Regions from separate parts of the Streptomyces sp. DSM 40868 genome, predicted to be linked through region 1. Evidence: riboswitches for the same ligand, from Rfam matches in the RefSeq annotation. Region 1 holds a riboswitch; the other holds the start of a gene.

What was found. A riboswitch is a leader RNA that binds a small molecule or an ion and turns the genes downstream of it on or off. The one in region 1 is predicted to bind glycine.
Region 2: another riboswitch for glycine. It lies ahead of gcvT (glycine cleavage system aminomethyltransferase GcvT); the one in region 1 lies ahead of gcvP (aminomethyl-transferring glycine dehydrogenase).

The regions. Positions count from the first base shown of each region.
Region 1 covers NZ_CP050504.1:1,793,603-1,805,154, forward strand. Annotated here, with positions in the region: gene HB370_RS08035 (APC family permease) at 374-2,326, shown strand; gene HB370_RS08040 (DUF1707 domain-containing protein) at 2,450-3,070, opposite strand; gene HB370_RS08045 (helix-turn-helix transcriptional regulator) at 3,189-3,593, shown strand; gene modA (molybdate ABC transporter substrate-binding protein) at 3,809-4,630, shown strand; gene modB (molybdate ABC transporter permease subunit) at 4,627-5,487, shown strand; gene HB370_RS08060 (ABC transporter ATP-binding protein) at 5,484-6,572, shown strand; gene HB370_RS08065 (TOBE domain-containing protein) at 6,601-7,020, shown strand; gene gcvP (aminomethyl-transferring glycine dehydrogenase) at 7,087-9,972, opposite strand; glycine riboswitch at 10,148-10,242, opposite strand; gene HB370_RS08075 (PRC-barrel domain-containing protein) at 10,362-10,733, shown strand; partial or broken gene HB370_RS08080 (DNA polymerase IV) at 11,024-11,552, opposite strand, start outside.
Region 2 covers NZ_CP050504.1:6,036,739-6,048,290, forward strand. Annotated here, with positions in the region: gene HB370_RS27575 (L-serine ammonia-lyase) at 1-73, opposite strand, end outside; gene glyA (serine hydroxymethyltransferase) at 178-1,443, opposite strand; gene gcvH (glycine cleavage system protein GcvH) at 1,458-1,835, opposite strand; gene gcvT (glycine cleavage system aminomethyltransferase GcvT) at 1,972-3,090, opposite strand; glycine riboswitch at 3,246-3,350, opposite strand; gene HB370_RS27595 (AAA family ATPase) at 3,529-4,197, shown strand; gene HB370_RS27600 (enhanced serine sensitivity protein SseB) at 4,264-5,043, shown strand; gene HB370_RS27605 (enhanced serine sensitivity protein SseB C-terminal domain-containing protein) at 5,184-6,008, shown strand; gene HB370_RS27610 (ABC transporter permease) at 6,359-7,357, shown strand; gene HB370_RS27615 (ABC transporter substrate-binding protein) at 7,393-9,165, shown strand; gene HB370_RS27620 (ABC transporter permease) at 9,238-10,245, shown strand; gene HB370_RS27625 (ABC transporter ATP-binding protein) at 10,242-11,333, shown strand; gene HB370_RS27630 (dipeptide ABC transporter ATP-binding protein) at 11,330-11,552, shown strand, end outside.

The sequences.
Region 1 (11,552 bases):
CCAGCCCTCGTACGCCATGACACCCGGTGACCTCACCCCCAGCCGACGCGCGCCCGCGCGCCCCAGACCATGACCCGCGGCAGTCCTCCCCCCAGGCGGCGAGCAGCCAAGCCTCGTACGCCATGACACTCGGTGGCCGTCGCCCAGCCGTCCCCGGCAGCCCCGCCACCCGGTCACCCGCTCGGCGCCGGCTCGGCGCACCGGTCCCGGCCTCCCCTTCTTCGTGCGCTCCCTGCGTTCCCGGGCCATTCTTAACGCAAGCTTGACGCCATCGGCGCGCCGATCCGCAGGCCCGAGCGTCACTCTCTGCTTACGCTGGTGCCGCCGTCCGGGTGATGGCCGGAAAGAGCCGCCGCACGTCAGGAGCACATCGATGGCCACGACCGAACGCCCTCCCAGTACCGGCCGCCTGCGCGCCTGGATGCTGGAGGGGCTGTCCGACCTGGCCAAGCAGCACCCGGGTCCGCACGCCGAACCGGAGCCCGCCCACAAGGGCCAGCGCTGGTGGCGGGTGATGTGTCTGACCGGTGTCGACTACTTCTCCACCCTCGGTTACCAGCCAGGCATCGCGGCCCTGGCGGCCGGCCTGCTGTCACCGGTGGCGACCATCGTGCTGGTCGTCGTCACGCTGGCCGGCGCCCTGCCGGTCTACCGGCGCGTGGCCGAGGAGAGCCCGCGCGGCGAGGGGTCCATCGCGATGCTGGAGCGGCTGCTCTCCTTCTGGAAGGGCAAGCTGTTCGTCCTCACCCTGCTGGGCTTCGCGGCGACCGACTTCCTGATCACCATCACGCTCTCGGCCGCCGACGCCTCCACCCATCTGGTGGAGAACCCGCATCTGACGGAAGCCCTGCAGGGCAAGCAGATGCTGATCACCCTGTGCCTGGTGGCACTGCTCGGCGCGGTGTTCCTCAAGGGCTTCCTGGAGGCCATCGGCGTCGCGGTCGCCCTGGTCGGCGTCTATCTCCTGCTCAACCTCGTCGTCGTGATCACCGGCCTGTGGCACGTCATCACCGCCGGGCATGTGATCACCGACTGGAGCGGTGCCCTGACCGCGGAGCACGGCAACGTCTTCGTGATGATCGGCGTGGCGCTGATCGTCTTCCCGAAGCTCGCCCTCGGCCTGTCCGGCTTCGAGACCGGCGTCGCCGTCATGCCGCACGTCCAGGGCGACCCTGGTGACACCGACGAGCGGCCCGCCGGCCGGATCCGGGACACCAAGAAGCTGCTGACCACCGCCGCGCTGGTGATGAGCTGCTTCCTGATCACCACCAGCTTCATCACGACGCTGCTCATCCCGGAGCGGGAGTTCAAGCCGGGCGGCGACGCCAACGGCCGCGCGCTCGCCTACCTCGCGCACGAGTATCTCGGCAACGCCTTCGGCACGGTGTACGACGTCTCGACGATCGCCATCCTGTGGTTCGCGGGCGCCTCCGCCATGGCCGGACTGCTCAACCTGATGCCGCGCTATCTGCCCCGCTACGGCATGGCCCCGCACTGGGCCCGCGCGGTACGCCCGATGGTCATCGTCTTCACCCTGGTCGCCTTCCTGGTGACATGGATCTTCGACGCCGACGTCGACAAGCAGGGCGGCGCCTACGCCACCGGTGTGCTGGTGCTGATCAGCTCGGCCGCGATCGCGGTGACCATCGCCGCGCGCAAGGCGGGCCAGCGCGGCTGGACCCTGGCGTTCGGGTCGATCTCGGCGGTGTTCCTCTACACGACCGTGGTGAACGTCATCGAGCGTCCGGACGGTGTGAAGATCGGCGCCTGCTTCATCGTCGGGATCATGCTGATATCGCTGCTGTCCCGGCTCGCCCGCGCCTTCGAGCTGCGCGTGACCCACGTGACGCTCGACCCGATGGCGGAGCGGTTCGTCCGGGACATGGCCCATCGGCGCATCCGTTTCATCGCCAACGAGCCGGGGCGGCGGGACCAGGCCGAGTACCGGGACAAGGCCGAGCAGATCAGGGCCGACAACGACATGCCGGAGCAGGAGGACTTCGTCTTCGTCGAGGTCACGGTCACCGACCCGTCCGAGTTCGAGGCGGGGCTGACCGTGCGCGGAGAGGTGCTGCACGACCGCTACCGGGTGCTGACGCTGGAGTCCGCCTCCATCCCGAACGCCCTCGCCGCGCTGCTGCTGCACGTCCGGGACGCCACGGGCTGCACCCCGCACATCTACTTCGAGTGGACCGAGGGCAATCCGTTCGCCAACTTCCTCCGTTTCTTCCTCTTCGGCCAGGGCGAGGTCGCCCCGGTCACCCGCGAGGTACTGCGCGAGGCGGAACCGGACCGGGACCGCCGGCCACGGGTACACACCGGCTGAGCCGCCCATCCGGCCCACCTGGCGTGGCCACCACCCTCGTCGGCCCCCGGCATGGCCACCGCGCGCGTCCGGTCCACCTCGGCTGGGCGCCGCCCGCGTCCGGCGCCCCGGCGCGACGACGCGTCACCCACCGCCGCCGCGCGGGCCCGCTCCCGTCACCCTTCTGCCGAGCCACCGTTTCCGGGGCCGCACCTCCAGCCGCCCGAAGCCGAGCCGGCCGTGTATCTCCACCCTCAGCACGGCCGGTGCCGCCGAGCCGCGGTCCGGCCGCACCCTGGTCTGGCCGTAGTCGATCACCAAGGAGTCGGCGTCCACGACCACGCCGGGCCGGGTGATCAGCCGGAGCGTGCCGGCCCGCATGTCCACGTCGATGCGGAGGGTGCCGTACGGGATCACCGCGTCACTGAAGTCCAGCGTCACGTCTCCCCAGGACGACTCGATCTCCATCCGGCGTGGCACGGTCCAGGCACCGCTCCGGGTGGCCGCGGCACCGCGCTGCTCGATGCGGACGATCTCCTTGGCCGGTGCCGGGCCGGCTTCCTCCGGCAGATCCGCCGTCAGCACCGCCAGTTCCCCGAGCGTGCGCGCGGTCAGCGCCGCCTCCACGCGTTCGTCCAGCTCCGCGGGCGTGAGCCGGCCGTCTCCCGCGGCGATCGTCAGCACCTCCACCACCCGGTCCCGATCCGTGTCCGAGGCACGCAGGCCGGGCGGCTCGCCCGTCCGCGCCGGTTCGGCCCTCATCATGCCCACCCCCGATTTCCACCACTTCCGGAGAAGCCTCGACCCGAGAAGTACACGCTATATCGCGTTATACCCCACGCGGTCGGCCCCACACACATGGTTTTCGGCACTTGCCTCTATCGTGACCGGCATGCAGTCCTACACCATCGGCCAGGCCGCGCGGCTGCTCGGCGTCAGCCCCGACACCGCCCGCCGCTGGGCCGACGCCGGCCGGGTGGCCACCCACCGCGACGAGTCCGGGCGCCGGCTCATCGACGGCAGGGACCTCGCCGCGTTCTCCGTCGAACTCGCCAAGGGCGACAGCGGCGAGGAGGAAACCCCGTACACCTCCGCCCGCAACGCCTTCCCCGGCATCGTCACCGCGATCAAGCTCGGCGACGTCGCCGCCCAGGTGGAGATCCAGGCGGGCCCGCACCGGCTCGTCTCGCTGCTGACCCGTGAGGCCGTGGAGGAACTGGGCCTGGAGGTCGGCGTGGAGGCCACCGCGCGCGTGAAGTCGACGAACGTGCACATCGACCGCGTCTGACCCGCACGCCGTCGACGCCCCCGTCGCCATCACGGCCGCTCCCCCGACGCCACGCCGTACGAACGCACATGCAAGCCGCAAGACTCTTACTCCCGGCTCATGCGATGCGACAGGAGACTTCTGCCTCGCGGATGCGGCAGTATCATCGCCGCACGGCCGATCAACGGGCGTGCCAGGGCGCGACCGTTGTCCAAGAACCGAGGAGTCGATCCGTGATGACCCGTTCCGTGCGCCGGACCCGGCGGACGCTGCGACTGGCCGGTGCCGGAGCCGCCGCCGCACTGGCCTTGAGCGCCTGCTCCTCCTCGTCGGACACGAGCGGCCAGTCCGGCTCCTCGAACGCGCCGGCTTCCCCGAAACTGTCCGGCACGGTCACCGTGTTCGCCGCCGCCTCCCTGAAGGAGAGCTTCACCAGCCTGGGCAAGGAATTCGAGCACCGGCACCCCGGGACCAAGGTCAGCTTCAGCTTCAGCGGCAGCGACACCCTCGCCGCGAGCATCACCGGCGGCGCCCCCGCCGACGTCTTCGCCGCCGCCAGCCCCAGGACGATGAAGACCGTGACGGACGCGGGAGCGGCGTCCGGCGCCCCGGTCACCTTCGTGCGCAACCAGCTGGAGATCGCCACCCGGCCGGGCAACCCCGCGAAGGTGTCCTCCCTGAAGGACCTCACCAAGTCCGGGCTGAAGGTCGTCCTGTGCGACAAGACCGTGCCCTGCGGCGCCGCCGCGCGAAAGGCCCTGGACGCCGCCGGGATCGAGCTCACCCCGGTCTCCTACGAACAGGACGTCAAGAGCGCCCTGAACAAGGTGCGACTGGACGAGGCGGACGCCGCGGTCGTCTACAAGACCGATGTGAAGGCCGCGAAGGGCACGGTGCAGGGCGTGGAGTTCCCCGAGTCCGCCGGTGCCGTCAACGACTACCCGATCACCGCGCTGAAGAACGGGCGGAACGCCGAGGCGGCCCAGGCGTTCATCGCCCTCGTGCGGTCCGCCGACGGCCAGAAGGTGCTGGGCGAGGCCGGGTTCCTCAAGCCGTGACCTCGCTCGACAAGCCCGGCGCCGCGCCCGGCCTCCGCACGGGCCGGCCGCGACGCCGCCGCGCCGGCGCGGGGGGCCGGCGCGGGGTGCCGTTGCCGCTGCTGCTGCCGGGCCTGCTGGCGCTGGCGTTCCTGCTGCTGCCGCTGCTCGCGCTGCTCGTCCGCGCGCCCTGGCGCTCCTTGCCGGAGCAGCTGGGCAGTACGGAGGTGTGGCAGGCGCTCCAGCTGTCACTGATCAGCGCCACCGCGGCGACCGCCGTGAGCCTCGTCCTCGGCGTGCCGCTGGCCTGGCTGCTGGCGCGTACGGACTTCCCCGGCCGTGGCCTGGTACGGGCCCTGGTCACCCTGCCGCTGGTGCTGCCGCCGGTCGTCGGCGGTGTGGCGCTGCTGCTGGCCCTGGGCCGCAACGGGGTCGTCGGACGGTGGCTGGACGCGTGGTTCGGGATCACGCTGCCGTTCACCACCACCGGGGTCGTGATCGCCGAGGCGTTCGTGGCGATGCCGTTCCTGGTGATCAGCGTCGAGGGCACCCTGCGCGCCGCCGACCCGCGCTACGAAGAGGCCGCCACCACGCTCGGCGCGTCCCGCTTCACCGCGTTCCGCCGGGTCACGCTGCCGCTGATCGCTCCCGGTATCGCGGCCGGCGCGGTGCTGGCCTGGGCGCGGGCGCTCGGCGAGTTCGGCGCGACGATCACGTTCGCGGGCAACTTCCCCGGGCGCACCCAGACCATGCCCCTCTCGGTCTACCTCGCCCTCCAGAACGACCCGGAGGCCGCCATCGCCCTCAGCCTCGTGCTGCTCACCGTATCGATCGCGGTCCTGGCAGCCCTCAGGGACCGCTGGATGACAACCCCATGACCCACACCACCCCCCACCCCGACGAACACCTCGCCAACAGCACCACCACCGGCCTGAACGCCCGCCTCGTGGTCGACCGCCCCGCATTCCGCCTGGACGTGACCCTGACGGCCGCCCCCGGCGAAGTCGTGGCGCTCCTCGGACCCAACGGCGCCGGCAAGACCACCGCCCTGCGCGCCCTCGCCGGACTCACCCCCCTCACGGACGGCCACCTGCACCTGGACGGCACCCCTCTGGAGCACACGCCCCCCGAGTCCCGTCCGGTCGGTGTCGTCTTCCAGGACTACCTGCTCTTCCCCCATCTGTCCGCCCTGGACAACGTCGCCTTCGGCCCCCGCTGCCAGGGCGTGGGCAAGGCCGAGGCCCGCGCCCAGGCGGCGGCCTGGCTGGACCGCATGGGTCTCGCCGGCCACGCGGCCACCAAGCCACGCCGTCTGTCCGGCGGCCAGGCCCAGCGCGTGGCCCTCGCCCGCGCCCTCGCCACCCGCCCCCGCCTGCTGCTCCTGGACGAGCCGCTGGCGGCGCTGGACGCCCGTACCCGCCTGGAGGTCCGCGCCGGGCTCCGCCGCCATCTGGCCGAGTTCGAGGCGGTCTCGGTCCTGGTCACGCACGACCCGCTGGACGCCATGGTGCTCGCGGACCGCCTGGTGGTCGTGGAGCACGGCCAAGTCGTACAGCAGGGCGCCCCCGCCGACATCGCCCGGCACCCGCGCACGGACTACATCGCCCGGCTCGTCGGCCTCAACCTCTACCGGGGACAGGCCGCGGGGCACACCGTACGGCTCGACGCCGGGCCCTCGGTCACGACGACGGAGGAGCTGTCCGGACCGGCCTTCGTGGCGTTCCCGCCGTCCGCCGTGACCCTGTTCCGGGACCGGCCCTCCGGTGTGAGCGCCCGCAACCTGTGGCGCTGCGAGGTCACCGGCCTGGAGACGCACGGCGACCGGATCCGCGCCGACCTCACCGGCGAGCTCCCGCTCGCCGCGGATCTGACGACGGTGGCCGCCGCCGAGCTGGGCCTGCGCCCCGGTACACCGGTCTGGGCGACGGTGAAGGCGACCCAGACCCACGCATACCCGGCCTGACCGGACCCGCGCCCTACGGTGGGTGCCCATGACCCTGAGCATCCGCAACCAGCTGCCCGGCACCGTCACCGAGGTCCACGCAGGCCAGGTCATGGCCACCGTCACGGTCCGGCTGGACGGCGGCCCGCACCTGCTGGCCGCCATCACCCTGGAGGCCGCCGAGCAGCTCTCCCTCGCACCCGGCCGGCCGGTGCACGCACTGGTGAAGTCCACCGAGGTCGCCCTCGCCGCCCGCCAGGCCGAGGGGCTGTCCATCCGCAACCGGTTCCCCGGCACCATCACCGAGGTCCGCCCGGGCGAGGTCATGGCCTCCGTGAAGATCGCCACGGCCGCCGGCGAACTCACCGCCGTCATCACCCGGGACGCGGTCGCCGACCTCGGCCTCTTCGTGGGCTCGGAGGTCATCGCCCTGATCAAGGCGACCGAGGTCTCACTGGCGTCCCCGTAGCAGCGGAAGGCCCCGCCCGGCAGAACCTGACGTTCCGGGCGGGGCCTTTCGAACAGCGCGGTTCGCTCAGTCCTCGTAGGCGTCCAGCGGCGGGCAGGAGCACACCAGGTTGCGGTCGCCGAAGGCCTGGTCGATGCGGCGCACCGGCGGCCAGTACTTGTCGGCGGCCGAGCCACCGGCCGGGAAGACGGCCTGCTCACGGCTGTAGGCGTGCGCCCACTCGCCGCTCAGCGCGGCCGCGGTGTGCGGGGCGTTCCGCAGCGGGTTGTCCTCCGCGGGCCACTCGCCCGAGCCGACCTTCTCGATCTCCGCGCGGATGGCGATCATCGCGTCGCAGAAACGGTCCAGCTCGGTGAGGTCCTCCGACTCGGTCGGCTCGATCATCAGCGTGCCTGCCACCGGGAAGGACATGGTCGGCGCGTGGAAGCCGTAGTCGATCAGGCGCTTGGCGACGTCGTCCACGCTCACGCCGGTCGCCTTGGTGATCGCGCGCAGGTCGATGATGCACTCGTGCGCGACCAGGCCGCCGGGGCCGGTGTAGAGCACCGGGTAGTGCGGCTCCAGGCGCTTGGCGATGTAGTTCGCCGACAGCACGGCCACCTGGGTGGCCCGCTTCAGGCCCTCGCCGCCCATCAGCCGGACGTACGCCCAGGAGATGGGCAGGATGCCCGCGCTGCCCCAGGGGGCCGCCGAGACCGGGCCCACACCCGTCTCCGGGCCGGCCTCCGGCTGGAGCGGGTGGTTCGGCAGGTACGGCGCGAGGTGCGACCGGACCGCGACCGGACCGACGCCCGGACCGCCGCCGCCGTGCGGGATGCAGAAGGTCTTGTGCAGGTTCAGGTGGGAGACGTCGCCGCCGAAGTGGCCCGGCTTGGCGAGGCCGACGAGCGCGTTGAGGTTGGCGCCGTCGACGTACACCTGGCCGCCGGCCTCGTGGACCCGGGCGCAGATGTCGGCGACGTGCTCCTCGAACACACCGTGCGTGGACGGGTAGGTGATCATCAGCACCGCCAGCTCGTCGCGGTGCTGCTCGATCTTGGCGCGCAGGTCCTCGACGTCGATCTCGCCGTCCTCTGCGGTCTTGACGACGACGACCTTCATGCCGGCCATCACGGCGCTGGCGGCGTTGGTGCCGTGCGCGGAGGACGGAATCAGGCAGACGGTGCGCTGGTCGTCGCCGTTGGCGCGGTGGTAGCCGCGTACGGCGAGCAGACCGGCCAGCTCGCCCTGCGAGCCGGCGTTCGGCTGGAGGGAGACCTTGTCGTAGCCGGTGACCTCGGCGAGACGGTCCTCCAGCTCGCGGATGAGGGTGAGGTAGCCCTCGGCCTGCTCGGCGGGCGCGAAGGGGTGCAGCTGCCCGAACTCGGGCCAGGTGACCGGCTCCATCTCCGTGGTCGCGTTGAGCTTCATGGTGCAGGAGCCCAGCGGGATCATGCCGCGGTCGAGCGCGTAGTCGCGGTCGGCCAGCCTGCGCAGGTAGCGCAGCATGGCGGTCTCGGAGCGGTGCTGGTGGAAGACCGGGTGGGTGAGGTAGTCGTCGGTGCGCAGCAGCGCCTCGGGCAGGGTGTCCTCGGCGGTCGCGTCCAGCGCCTCGATGTCGGCCTCGACACCGAAGGCGGACCAGACGGCGTCCAGCCCGGCCCGGTCGGTGGTCTCGTCACAGGCCACGGAGACGTGGTCGGCGTCGACCAGCCGCAGGTTGACGCCCTTGTCCCGGGCGGCGGCGACGATCCCGGCGGCCTTGCCGGGCACGCGCGCGGTGACCGTGTCGAAGAAAGCGCCGTGGACGATCTCGACACCGGCTGCCTTCAGGCCCTCGGCGAGGAGGGTGGCGTAGCGGTGCGTGCGCCGCGCGATGGTCCTCAGGCCCTCGGGCCCGTGGTAGACGGCGTACATGCCGGCCATCACGGCGAGCAGCACCTGCGCGGTACAGATGTTGCTGGTGGCCTTCTCACGGCGGATGTGCTGCTCACGGGTCTGCAGCGCGAGCCGGTAGGCCCTGTGGCCGTCGGCGTCGACGGAGACGCCGACCAGACGGCCGGGCAGGCTGCGCGCGAACTTCTCGTGTACGGCCATGTAGCCGGCGTGCGGACCGCCGAAGCCCATCGGCACGCCGAAGCGCTGGGTGGTGCCCACGGCGATGTCCGCGCCCAGCTCACCCGGCGAGGTCAGCAGCGTCAGGGCGAGCAGGTCGGCGGCCACGGTCACCAGGGCGCCCAGCTCGTGCGCCTGGTCGATGACGGGCTTGAGGTCCCGTACGGCACCGGAGGCACCCGGGTACTGGAGCAGCACGCCGTTGATCTCACGCTCGGCGATCTCCGCAGGGATGCCGGCGGACAGGTCGGCGACGACGACCTCCACGCCGGTCGGCTCGGCACGGGTCTCGATCACGGCGATGGTCTGCGGCAGCGCGTCCGCGTCGACCAGGAACAGGCCCTTCTTGTTCTTGCCCATCCGCCGGGACAGGGCCATCGCCTCGGCGGCGGCCGTGCCCTCGTCCAGCAGGGAGGCGCCGGAGGTGGGCAGCCCGGTCAGCTCGGCGACCATCGTCTGGAAGTTCAGCAGGGCCTCCAGACGGCCCTGGGAGATCTCCGGCTGGTACGGCGTGTAGGCCGTGTACCAGGCGGGGTTCTCCATGACGTTGCGCAGGATGACGGGCGGGGTGAAGGTGCCGTAGTAGCCCAGGCCGATCATGGAGCGCAGGACCTGGTTGCGGTCGGCGAGCGAACGCAGTTCGGCGAGCACCTCGGCCTCGGTGCGGGCACCCGGCAGGTCCAGGGAGTCGGCGTTCTTGATCACATCCGGGACCGCGGCCGCGGTCAGCTCGTCCAGCGAGCCGTATCCGACCTGCGCGAGCATCTTGGCCCGCGCCTCCTGGTCGGGCCCGATGTGGCGCTGCTCGAACGGGATGCCCGCTTCGAGTTCGGAGAGCGGAATGCGATGGGCGGTCATTGCGGAGGCCTCCTGGTCTGACGCGACCTGCGAGGGGCACCCCGGCGCGGGTACCCCGACGGCCTCCCCCTCTGTCATCTGCACCTGAGAGCTTCACCGGATACCCCGCGGGCTCCGGCTTTCACCGTCGGCGAGGGCGGGAGCCGTCGACGCCCGCCCTGCTTTCCAGAGTGACCTCGTCCGCGCGGTACGTGAGCCTGAGAGATTCCGGGGAGGAGTTGCTCCTTCGGCGCCTCCGAGGTGGTCGGAGGACTCTCCCGCGCGGGGTCAGCAGCCGCTGTCAGCCTACCAGCGAGGTCAATGGGGCAGCCTTCGAGTGGCCGCCTCCTCCAATGTGCTCTTTCGTAGTGCTTACGGATGAGTTGCGACCACGTGGAGGGAGAGGGACCGTGCAGACCGACATCGATCCGCGCAGCCTGATCGGCCGCAAGGCGTTCGACCGCGACGGCACCAAGATCGGCACCATCGATGAGGTGTACCTGGACGACGCGACCGGCGTGCCCGAATGGGCGGCCATACGCACCGGCCTGTTCTCCCGGGACGCCTTCGTGCCCCTGGAACCCAGCGAACTCGTCGACGGCGCCCTGCGCGTCCCCTTCGACCGCGCCCTGATCAAGAACGCCCCCGGCTTCGGCGTGGGCCGCCACCTCTCCCCCGAGCAGGAACTCCAGCTCTACCACCACTACGGCCTCGACACGGCCTCCTCTCCCCCGCTCCCCGACCACGACTTCGGCAGACTGGCGGGCTCGGAGGAAACCTGACCACGCGACTCCTCCCGCCCAGGCCCCTCCTCCCGCTCCCATATCCGGGTGTCCCCCCGAGCCCGGACCTCTCCCGGCACGGAGGCCCTTCCACCATCGCCGGCTTCTTCCGTGGCACAGACCTCTTCGGTCACCCGAACACCTCCAGAGCCACGGACCTCATCCGGCCCGCCACGCGACTCCGCCCGCCCGCGCGGCTCTTCCCGGTCGCGGCGCTCCTCCGGGGTCCGGGGCGGAACCCCGCGGCGGGCGCTGTTCGGCGGACCGGGACAGGTGGGCGGGTGGGAAGGATCCGCGACCAACGGCAACGGCTCCGCAGACGACAGGGCGGGATCGTCGACAAAGAACGTCCGCACACGCCCCGGCTCCGACTGAGGCGTCTCGAACCGCACCGTCACCCTCCCCAGCCCGCTCCCCTGCACCCAGCCGGGCCCGTACTCGGCATGCCGCACATCCTGCCCGGCCCGCCACTGCCGCTCCGCGGCCTCCGGCTGCTCCGCCTCGGCCTCGACGGCGGCCTCCTCCGGCTCCTCCACCACCCGCACCGGCATGGCCTGCGCGAACAGGTCCTCCTGGGTGTAGTCGGCGAGCCCGGACACCCCGACCCCGAGCAGCCGTACCCCACCGGTGGTGTCCACGGAGTCCAGCAGCCGCGCCGCCGCCTCGCGGATGACGGCGGGATCGTCCGTGGGCCCTCTGAGCGTCTCGGAACGGGTCAGGGTCGAGAAGTCGTACCGCCGTACCTTGAGCACGATGGTCCGCCCGGACAGCCCGGCCCCGCGCAGCCGCCGCACGCACCGGTCGGCCAGCCGCTGCACC
Region 2 (11,552 bases), 4.2 Mb from region 1:
GCATCGGGCCGACCGTGTGGGAGCTGGACGGGCCGATGCCGATCGAGAACAGGTCGAAGACCGAGATGGCCACGGAGGACTCCTCAATACGGGGGTGGTGCGAAAGGGTCGGTACAGGGGCGCGGGCACCGCGCACGCCGGTACTCCCAGTGTGCGCGGTGCCCCGCGAAACGTGACTTACTTGCTCAGACCCGGGTACAGCGGGTGCTTGTCGGCGAGCGCCTTGACGCGTGCCTTGAGCGCCTCGGCGTCGTACGACGGCTTCAGCGTCTCGGCGATCACGTCCGCGACCTCGGCGAAGTCCTCGGCCGCGAAACCGCGCGTGGCCAGCGCCGGGGTGCCGATGCGCAGACCCGAGGTGACCATCGGCGGGCGCGGGTCGTTCGGGACGGCGTTGCGGTTGACCGTGATGCCGACCTCGTGCAGCCGGTCCTCGGCCTGCTGCCCGTCCAGCTCGCTCTCGCGCAGGTCCACCAGGACCAGGTGCACGTCCGTGCCGCCGGACAGCACGTTCACCCCGGCCTCGCGCACATCGGCGGCGGTCAGCCGCTCGGCGAGGATGCGGGCGCCGTCCACCGTACGGCGCTGGCGCTCCTTGAAGTCCTCGCCCGCCGCGACCTTGAAGGACACCGCCTTGGCCGCGATCACGTGCTCCAGCGGACCGCCCTGGAAGCCCGGGAAGACGGAGGAGTTCAGCTTCTTCGCGAAGTCCTTCTTCGCGAGGATGATGCCGCCGCGCGGGCCGCCGAGCGTCTTGTGGGTCGTGGAGGTGACCACGTCGGCGTACTCCACCGGGTTCGGGTGCAGACCGGCGGCGACCAGGCCGGCGAAGTGCGCCATGTCGACCCACAGGTACGCGCCGGTCTCGTCGGCGATCCGGCGGAACTCGGCGAAGTCCAGCTGCCGGGGGTACGCCGACCAGCCCGCGATGATCACCTTCGGGCGGTGCTCCTTGGCGAGCCGCTCCACCTCGTCCATGTCCACCAGGCCGGTCTCGGCGTCCACGTGGTAGGCGACCACGTTGAACTGCTTGCCGGAGAAGTTCAGCCGCATGCCGTGGGTGAGGTGGCCGCCGTGCGCCAGGTCCAGGCCGAGGATGGTGTCCCCGGGCTGGGCCAGCGCGAACAGGGCCGCCTGGTTCGCGGAGGCGCCGGAGTGGGGCTGCACATTGGCGTACTCGGCGCCGAACAGCTCCTTCACCCGGTCGATGGCGATCTGCTCGGCCACGTCGACGTGCTCGCAGCCGCCGTAGTAGCGACGGCCCGGGTAGCCCTCGGCGTACTTGTTGGTGAGGACCGAACCCTGCGCCTCCATGACCGCGAGCGGCGCGAAGTTCTCGGAGGCGATCATCTCCAGCGTCGACTGCTGGCGGCTCAGCTCGGCGTCGACCGCGGCGGCGATCTCCGGGTCCAGCTCGTGCAGGGGCGTGTTCAGGACAGTCATGGGGCTACGACTCCTCAGCCGGCGGTGAAGGCGGTGTACTCGTCGGCGGAGAGCAGCTCCGCCGGCTCCTCGGTGACGCGCACCTTGAACAGCCAGCCGCCCTCGAAGGGGGCCGAGTTCACCAGCGACGGGTCGTTGACGACGTCCTCGTTGACCTCGGTGACCTCACCGGTGACCGGCGAGTACAGGTCGGAGACCGACTTCGTGGACTCCAGCTCGCCGCAGGACTCGCCCGCGGTCACCGTGGAGCCGGCCTCGGGGAGCTGGACGAAGACGACATCGCCGAGCGCGTTGGCCGCGTGCTCCGTGATGCCGACCGTCGAGACGCCGCCCTCGGCGTCCGACAGCCACTCGTGCTCCTTGCTGTAACGCAGCTGCTGGGGGTTGCTCATGGCCTGAATTCTCCTGTACGCGCGGGAGTGATGGTGACGGGGGGACTGACGAAACCGCTGGTGAGCGGGCGAATGTGCGCAGGCTCACGCGCCGCCTCGGACCGGTGCCCCGGGCCGGCGCGGGCGCGGGCGGCGGTTACTTCTGGCGCTTGTAGAACGGCAGCGCCACGACCTGGTACGGCTCGTGGGTGCCCCGGATGTCCACGCCGACGCCCTCGGTGCCCGGCGCCGCGTGCGCCGCGTCGACGTAGGCCATGGCGATCGGCTTGCCCAGGGTGGGGGAGGGGGCGCCGGAGGTGACCTCGCCGATCACCTCGCCGCCGGCCACCACGGCGTACCCGGCGCGCGGCACCCGGCGGCCCTCGGCGACCAGCCCGACCAGCACCCGGGGCGGGTTCTGCGCGGCCCGCTCGGCGGCCTCGGCCAGCGCCGCGCGGCCCACGAAGTCGCCCTCCTTGTCGAACTTGACCACGCGGCCCAGCCCGGCGTCGAAGGGGGTCAGGGAGGTGCTCAGCTCGTGCCCGTACAGCGGCATGCCCGCCTCCAGGCGCAGCGTGTCGCGGCAGGACAGCCCGCACGGGACCAGTCCGACGCCCTCGCCGGCCTCGGTGAGCGCCTGCCACAGGCGGACGGCGTGCTCCGGCTTCACGAACAGCTCGAAGCCGTCCTCGCCGGTGTACCCCGTACGGGCGATCAGCGCCGGGACGCCGGCGACCGTGCCGGGCAGCCCCGCGTAGTACTTCAGGCCGTCCAGGTCGGCGTCGGTCAGGGACTTCAGGATGCCGGGGGACTCGGGGCCCTGGACGGCGATCAGCGCGTAGGCGTCCCGGTCGTCGCGGACCTCGGCGGCGAAGCCGGCCGCGCGCTCGGTGAGGGCGTCCAGCACCACCTGGGCGTTGGAGGCGTTGGCCACGACCATGTACTCGGTCTCGGCCAGCCGGTAGACGATCAGGTCGTCCAGGATGCCGCCGTCGGCCTGACAGATCATGGTGTAGCGGGCGCGGCCGACGCCGACCGAGGCGATGTTGCCGACCAGGGCGTGGTTCAGGAAGGCGGCGGCCTCGGCACCGGTCACGGTGATCTCGCCCATGTGGGAGAGGTCGAACAGACCGGCCCGGGTGCGCACGGCCGTGTGCTCGTCGCGCTCGGAGCCGTAGCGCAGGGGCATGTCCCAGCCGGCGAAGTCGGTCATCGTCGCGCCCAGCGAGCGGTGCACGGCGTCGAGCGCGGTATGACGGAGTTCGGTACTGCTCATCGGTCGGTCGTCTCCCAGGGCAAAGGACGGGCGAGGAACGTTCCTCCCCATCTGTCATCGGAACCTGAGAGGTTCGCCGCCACCGCCACGGGGACGATCACGGCTTGCACCTTGGGTGGAGCCGCCGGCGACGGCGGCCCGCTTTTCAGATGTGCCTCGCCCGCGCGGTAACGGGGCCTGAGAGATTCAAGGGAGGGACTTGCTCCTTCGGCGCCCCTGGCGGCCCCGAGGGGGCCCGGGGACTCTCCCGCGCGGATTCAAACGGCCGGTATGCAGTTGGCGGGCTCATCATTGCACGCCACACCCCGGCCATCCAGAGCGTGCCGCTTGTGACCGACCTGTGGCCGTACGCACACGTACCGCCGACCGTTCTCCATTACCTTCCCTTTACATAGAACGGGCATGGGATCGACCGAGCCCTTCGGGAGGACGATCACGGTGAACAGGACCTCGGCCTACGCCGCCCACGCCGGCCTCGCGGTGCCGGGACAGCCCTCCCCGGCGGTCCGCGAACGCGGCGCCGGCCACCCCGCGCCGGTCGTCCGCGATCTGCGCGACCGGGCCGGCCGCAGCCCGCACGCCCTGCTCTTCGGCCCCCGGGATCTGGTCGTCGTCACCGGCCTGCCCGGCAGCGGCAAGTCCACCCTGATGCACCGCGCGGTCACCGGCCGCCGCGTCGACTCCCAGGACACCCGGGACCGCTGGCAGGCCCGCGTCCCCGGCTTCCTGCCGTACGCGCTCTACCGCCCCCTGGTCCGCCTCGCCCACTACGCCGGACTGCGCCGGGCCCTGCGCACCGGGGAGGGGCTCGTCGTGCACGACTGCGGCACCCAGCCGTGGGTGCGCGCCTGGCTGGCCCGCGCGGCCCGGCGCCGGGGCGGCACCCTGCACCTGCTCCTCCTCGACGTCAGCCCCGAGACCGCCCAGCAGGGCCAGCGCGAGCGCGGCCGGGGCGTCTCCCGCTACGCCTTCCGCCGGCACCGCCGCGCCACCGCCCGGCTGCTGCGCGCGGTGGAGCAGGGCGAGCTGCCGGCCGGCTGCGGCGCGGCGGTGCTGCTGGACCGGGACGCGGCGGACGTCCTCGCCCGCGTCGGCTTCACTCGGTGAGGCACTGTCACCGCCACCCGCTAGCCTTCATGGTCACAGCAGTGGTTCCCAGCAGGCGGTAGGCACATGGACTTCCCGGCGGACTTCCCGGCACAGGCTCACCCGCACCCGCACGGCGGTTGGCCCGGCAACGAGCTGGAGGAGGTGTTGTCGGCCTCCCTCGGCATCCCCGCGGCGGGCGGCCGGATCCTCGAGGTCCTCGGCCGCAGCTTCCTGTGGATCCCGCTGCCCAACGGCGGAGGGCCGGACAGCGGCCCGCTGGACCTGCCGACGCTCGACATCGACGGCCAGGCGTACGTCCCGGTGTTCAGCTCCGAGGAACAGTTCCGCCAGGTGGCCGGCTCCCACATGGCGTACACCATCGCCCCGGCGGTGGAGTTCGCCCGCGGCCTGCCCCCGCAGGTGGGCATCGCCGTCAACCCCGAGGGCGTGGTCGGCATACCGCTGCCGCCCCAGGCCGTGGCCGAGCTGTGCCGGGTGGGCCGCACCCCGCTGGACGGACCCAATACCGGCGGCCGGGTCCGCCTCTTCGAGCCCGACTGGCAGGACGACCCGGTGGACTTCCTCGCCGCCGCCTCCGCCGAGTTCGCCGAGACCGGCGTGGTCCTCACCGCCCGCCGCTGCCTGGCCGCCGTCGAGACGGCCGACCCGGCGATGTTCGTGGGCGTCGAACTCTCCCAGTGGGAAGGCGACCTGCGCGCCCTCCCCCTCCAGGCCCTCGGCAAGGCCCTCGCCGAGGTCCCCGTCAAGTGGCCGGTCAACCTGGTCCTCCTGGACGTGACGGACGACCCGGTGGCGACATGGCTGAAGACGAACGTCCGCCCGTTCTACACCTACGCCCACTGAACCGAGCCCCATAGGGGCGCGGGGAACCGCGCGAGGAACCCTCCCCACACCCGCACACGCGTACGAACGCCAAGGCCCCGAGCTGCTAGGCGCATAAGCTGTGCTCAAACGCCGGGTCAAAAAAAGAAGGGGCACACCAGGTGAGCGCGAGCCACAGCGGCAGCGTCGAGCACATGCTGCGCCAGGTCACGCCCGGACGCTACGACGCCTACGAGGCCTTGCTGCGCGCCCTCGCCACCCCCACCACCGGCCAGATCTTCATGCTCCTGTGGCACGGCCAGGCCGGCGCCCCGGACGCCCAGTACGGGAACATGGAGGTGGACGGCTTCCCCTACGCCCCCTGTGTGACCTCCGCCCAGGAGCTGTCGGCCAGCGGCTGGAACCGTTCCTACGAGGTGGCCGACGGCCTGGACGTGGCCCGCACCCTCTACCCCGACCACTACGGCCTCTGGCTCAACCCGCACGCACCGGGCGGCGGCGTCGGCATCCCCTGGCCGGACCTGCGCCGCATCGCCACCGGACTGGACCGCCAGCCCGCCGGCCCGCTGCGCCTGTCCGAGCCCGGCATCGAGATCCCGCAGTTCTACGCCCTGCTCGCGCAGAACGCGCACCGCACGCCCGCGCTGCGCTCGCTGCGCCGCGCCTGGGTGCAGCCCGCGCTCGGGGCGCCCTACCTCGCCATCGGCCTGGACGTGTACGACACCTCGCCCGCCGCGGTCGACTCGGTGCGCGCCATGATGCAGCAGTCCATCGGCGCGGTCCCGGAGGGCCTGCCGGTCTCGACGGTCGCCATGACCGACGACCACGACCCGGTGGTGATGTGGATGCGGGCCAACGCGCGCCCCTTCTACGACCGTGAGGCGCACGCCCCGGTGCCCCCGCCGCAGCCCCCGCTCCAGGTGCCGGCCCCGCCGCAGGCCCCGGCCGGCGGCTACGGTTATCCGCCGGCGCACGGCGGCTACTGACCAACGTGCCGCGGTGACAGGTTTGTTGACCGGCCCGCACAATGCACGGGAGCGGGACGCTTCTGCGCGCGTAGACTTCGGCCGAACCTCCCGAACCGTGTAGATTCACCGATCTGTCCCAACTGGCCCGCGTCCGGGGGCCGTTACCCACTGTTCGGATAACGGAATCCCCCGCACTGCATCACGGTTGCGCATACTTTCGCCGTCAGCTCTGGCGGGTGATCACAACGACGCTGAAGACTCGCGACTCAGACACGAGGCCCGAGGCCTTGTGATCGATGGCAAGTCGACAAAGCCGCAATCCGCGGCAGGCGCAGGCCGGTCACCACCGGCGAGAGGGGTCGCTCACCGTGACCGCACCGATCGAGACCACCGGGGCGGCAGCCGAGGCGCAGCCGGAGGCTGTGCTGGAGGGTGCCGGTAAGGGGCAGATCGAGGGTCGTTCCCTGGGCCAGATCGCCTGGACCCGGTTCAAGAAGGACAAGGCCGCCGTCGCCGGCGGCGTCATCGTGATCCTGCTGATCCTCCTCGCCGTCCTCTCCCGCCCCATCCAGGCCCTGTTCGGCCTCGACCCCAACGCCTTCCACCAGGACCTGATCACCCCGGACACCTCGCTGCCCACGGGCAGTTGGGGCGGCATGAGCGCGGACCACCCGCTCGGCGTGGACCCGAAGTTCGGCCGGGACATCGCCACCCGCATCCTGGAGGGCTCCTGGGTGTCGCTGGTGGTCGCCTTCGGCGCCACCATCCTGTCCAACGTCATCGGCGCGATCATGGGTGTCATCGCGGGCTACTACGGCGGGCGGGTGGACTCGATCATCAGCCGGCTGATGGACACCTTCCTCGCCTTCCCCCTCCTGCTGTTCGCGATCGCCATCTCCGCCACCCTCCAGGGCGGCGCCTTCGGCCTCAACGGCCTGCCGCTCCATCTGAGCGTGCTCATCTTCGTCATCGGCTTCTTCAACTGGCCGTATCTGGGCCGGATCGTGCGCGGCCAGACCCTCGCCCTGCGCGAGCGGGAGTTCGTCGACGCGGCCCGGGGCATGGGCGCCAAGGCCCCGTACATCCTGTTCCGGGAACTGATGCCGAACCTGGTCGGCCCGATCATCGTCTACTCGACGCTGCTGATCCCGACCAACATCATCTTCGAGGCGTCGCTGAGCTTCCTCGGCGTCGGCATCCAGCCCCCGCAGGCGTCCTGGGGCGGCATGCTCCGCGAGGCGGTCACCTACTACCAGGTGGACCCCCAGTACATGATCGTCCCCGGACTCGCCATCTTCGTCACCGTCCTGGCGTTCAACCTGCTCGGTGACGGTCTCCGCGACGCTCTCGACCCGCGCAGCCGCTGAAGCCTGCTGCGGAGAGTCCGACAAGTTTCCAATCAATGGAGGGGAAAGCGCCCATCATGCGAAGGTCAGCGCTGGCCGCTATCGCGGCCATCGGCTCCGCCAGCCTGTTTCTTTCGGGTTGCAGCAAGGCCGATGACAACACCAACGAGAACGGCACCAAGTCGGCCGGGGCCAACGCCGCGACCAAGGGCGTCGTGAACGCGTCGGACAAGAAGGGTGGCACGGTCACCTACGAGATGTCCGACGTCCCGGACTCCTTCGACCCGGGCAACACGTACTACGCGTACATGTACAACCTCAGCCGGCTGTACGCCCGTCCGCTGATGACCTTCAAGCCCGGCCCCGGCGACGAGGGCAACACCCTGGTCCCGGACCTCGCGGCGAGCAAGGGCCAGCCCAGCGACGGCGGCAAGACCTGGACGTACAAGCTGCGCACGGGGCTGAAGTACGAGGACGGCACGCCGATCACCTCGAAGGACGTCAAGTACGCCGTCGAGCGTTCCAACTTCGCGCGTGACGTGCTCTCCCTCGGCCCGAACTACTTCCAGCAGTTCATGGCCGACGGCGACAAGTACAAGGGCCCGTACAAGGACAAGAGCGACAAGGGTCTGTCCTCCATCGAGACCCCGGACGACACCACGATCGTCTTCCACCTGAAGCAGGCCTTCCAGGAGTTCGACTACCTGGTCGCCACCCCGCAGACGGCTCCGGTGCCGAAGGCGAAGGACACCGGCGTCGACTACGTCAAGCACATCGTGTCCTCCGGCTCCTACAAGTTCCAGAGCTACGAGGACGGCAAGCAGGCCGTGCTCGTGCGCAACGAGAACTGGGACCCGAAGACCGACCCGCTGCGCAAGCAGCTGCCGGACAAGATCGTCGTCAAGCTGAAGGTCAACCCGGAGACCATCGACCAGGACGTCATGGCCGGCACCGCCATCGACCTGGTCGGCACCGGTGTCCAGGCGTCGACCCAGGCCGAGGTGCTCACGGACCCGGACAAGAAGGCCGACACCGACAACACCTACGGCGGCCGTCTCGTCTACCTGGCGATCAACAGCAAGCTGAAGCCGTTCGACAAGCCCGAGTGCCGCAAGGCCGTGCAGTACGCCATCGACAAGGTCTCCGTGCAGACCGCCGAGGGCGGCCCGGTCCGCGGTGAGATCGCCTCCACCGTCCTGCCCCCGGACATCCCGGGCTACGCCAAGGCCGACGCCTACGCCACCAAGGACAGCAAGGGCGACATCGCCAAGGCCAAGGACCAGCTGAAGGCCTGCGGCCAGACCTCGATCTCCACCAACATCACGGCCCGCTCGGACCGTCCGCAGGAGATCGACGCGGCCACCGCGATCATCAACTCGCTGAAGAAGGTCGGCATCAACGCCAGCCTCAAGCAGTACCCGTCCGGCAAGTACTTCACGGACTACGCGGGCGTGCCGAAGTTCACCCAGAAGCAGAACATCGGCCTGATGATGATGCAGTGGGGCGCCGACTGGCCCTCCGGCTACGGCTTCCTGCAGCAGATCCTGAACGGCAAGGCGATCAGCCAGTCCGGCAGCACCAACCTGTCGCAGTACGACAGCAAGGAAGTCAACGACCTGCTGGGCAAGGCGATCGCGACCCAGGACACCGGTGAGCGCAACAGCCTCTACACCCAGATCGACAAGAAGACCATGGACGACGCCGTCCTCGTCCCGCTGACCTACTTCAAGGTCCTGCTGGGCCGTCCGCAGAACTACACCAACCTGGTTTCCACGGCGGCCTTCAGCGGTCAGTACGACTACCTCAACATCGGCGTCGCGTCGAAGTAGCAGCCCCGGAAGGCAGGTGAAGGCATTGGTGCCCGTGGGCCCCCCGGCCCGCGGGCACCAGCGCCGGCCCCCGTGATCTCGTACATCCTCCGCCGGACGTTCGCGGCAGTGATCCTGCTGCTGGTCGTCTCCGCGGTCACCTTCGCCATCTTCTTCCTGCTGCCGCGACTCGCCGGCCAGACGGCGGACCAGCTGGCACAGCAGTACATCGGCAAGAGCCCGTCGAAGGCGGACATCGCCGCGGTCAAGCACAACCTCGGTCTGGACCAGCCCGTCTACGTCCAGTACTGGCACTTCATCAAGGGGATCGTGGCCGGCGCCACGTACGACCTCGGCCCGACCACGGTGCACTGCGACGCGCCGTGCTTCGGCTACTCCTTCAAAAACCACCAGGCGGTCTGGCCGGAGCTGACCTCCCGCATCCCGGTCACGGCCTCGCTGGCCGCGGGCGCCGCCGTGCTGTGGCTCCTGTCGGGTGTGGTGGTCGGCGTGATCTCCGCGCTGAAGCCGCGGTCGTTCTTCGACCGCCTCTTCATGGGCGTCGCGCTCGCCGGTGTCTCGCTGCCCATGTTCTTCACGGGCAAGCTGGCGCAGCTGATCTTCACCGTGCAGATCCCGATCTTCGGGCGCACCTATGTCCCGCTCACGGAGAACCCGGCGCAGTGGGCCAACACCCTGTTCCTGGCGTGGTGTTCGCTCGCCCTGCTGTACTCCGCCATCTACGCGCGACTGACCCGCTCGGGGATGCTGGAGACGATGAACGAGGACTTCATCCGCACCGCCCGGGCCAAGGGCCTGGTCGAGCGCAGCGTGGTGGTCAAGCACGGACTGCGTTCCGCGCTCACCCCGATCATCACCGTCTTCGGCATGGACCTCGGTCTGCTGCTCGGCGGCGCCGTGATCACCGAGTCCGTGTTCTCGCTGCACGGCATCGGCGAGTACGCGGTGCAGGGCATCACCGACAACGACCTGCCCAAGATCCTCGGCGTGACCCTGCTCGCCGCCTTCTTCGTCGTGATCGCAAACCTTGTGGTGGACGTCCTCTACGCCGCCGCCGACCCGCGGGTGAGGCTCTCGTGACCGAACTCTCCAAGACCGGTGCCGCGGCGGACGAGTCCGCCGCCGCCCGGCGTCCCGAAGCCTTCCTGGAGGTCCGCGACCTCAAGGTGCACTTCCCGACCGACGACGGCCTGGTCAAGTCCGTCGACGGGGTCAGCTTCTCGCTGGAGAAGGGCAAGACCCTCGCCATCGTCGGCGAGTCCGGCTCCGGCAAGTCGGTCACCTCGCTGGCCATCATGGGCCTGCACCGGCTCGGCGCGCGCGGCAAGAACGTGCGGATGTCCGGCGAGATCTGGCTGGACGGCAAGGAACTGGTCTCCGCCTCCCCGGACGAGGTGCGCAAGCTGCGCGGCCGGGAGATGGCGATGATCTTCCAGGACCCGCTGTCCGCGATGCACCCCTACTACAAGGTCGGCGACCAGATCGTCGAGGCCTACCGGGTGCACCACGACGTCAGCAAGAAGGTCGCCCGCGCCCGGGCCATCGAGATGCTCGACCGGGTCGGCATCCCCGAGCCCGCCAAGCGCGTCGACGGCTACCCGCACGAGTTCTCCGGCGGTATGCGCCAGCGCGCCATGATCGCCATGGCCCTGGTCAACAACCCCGAACTGCTCATCGCGGACGAGCCGACCACCGCCCTCGACGTGACCGTCCAGGCGCAGATCCTCGACCTGATCCGCGACCTGCAGAAGGAGTTCGGCTCCGCGGTCATCATGATCACCCACGATCTCGGCGTGGTCGCCGAGATCGCCGACGAGGTCCTGGTGATGTACGGCGGCCGGTGCGTGGAGCGCGGTCCGGCCGGCGAGGTCTTCGAGCAGCCGCAGCACCCCTACACCTGGGGCCTGCTCGGCTCGATGCCCCGTATCGACCGCGAGACCTCCGAACGGCTCATCCCGGTCAAGGGCCAGCCGCCGAGCCTCATCAACGTCCCCTCGGGCTGCGCCTTCCACCCGCGCTGCCCGTACGCGGACATCCCCAAGGGGAACGTCACCCGTACGGTGCGTCCCGAGCTGGAGCAGGTGAGCACCGGGCACTGGACCGCCTGTCACCTCCCGGCCGAGGACCGCCAGCGGATCTGGACCGAAGAGATTGCGCCGAAGCTGTGAGTGAGACCAAGAAGACGGACGAGGCCGCGATCCCTCAGCAGACGTCGGCTTCCGAGGGCTCGGCGGACCGCGAGGTGCTGCTCAGGGTCGAGGGCCTGACGAAGCACTTCCCGATCAAGAAGGGCATCCTGCAGCGCCAGGTCGGTGCCGTGAAGGCCGTCGACGGCATCGACTTCGAGGTGCGCAAGGGCGAGACCCTGGGCGTGGTCGGCGAGTCGG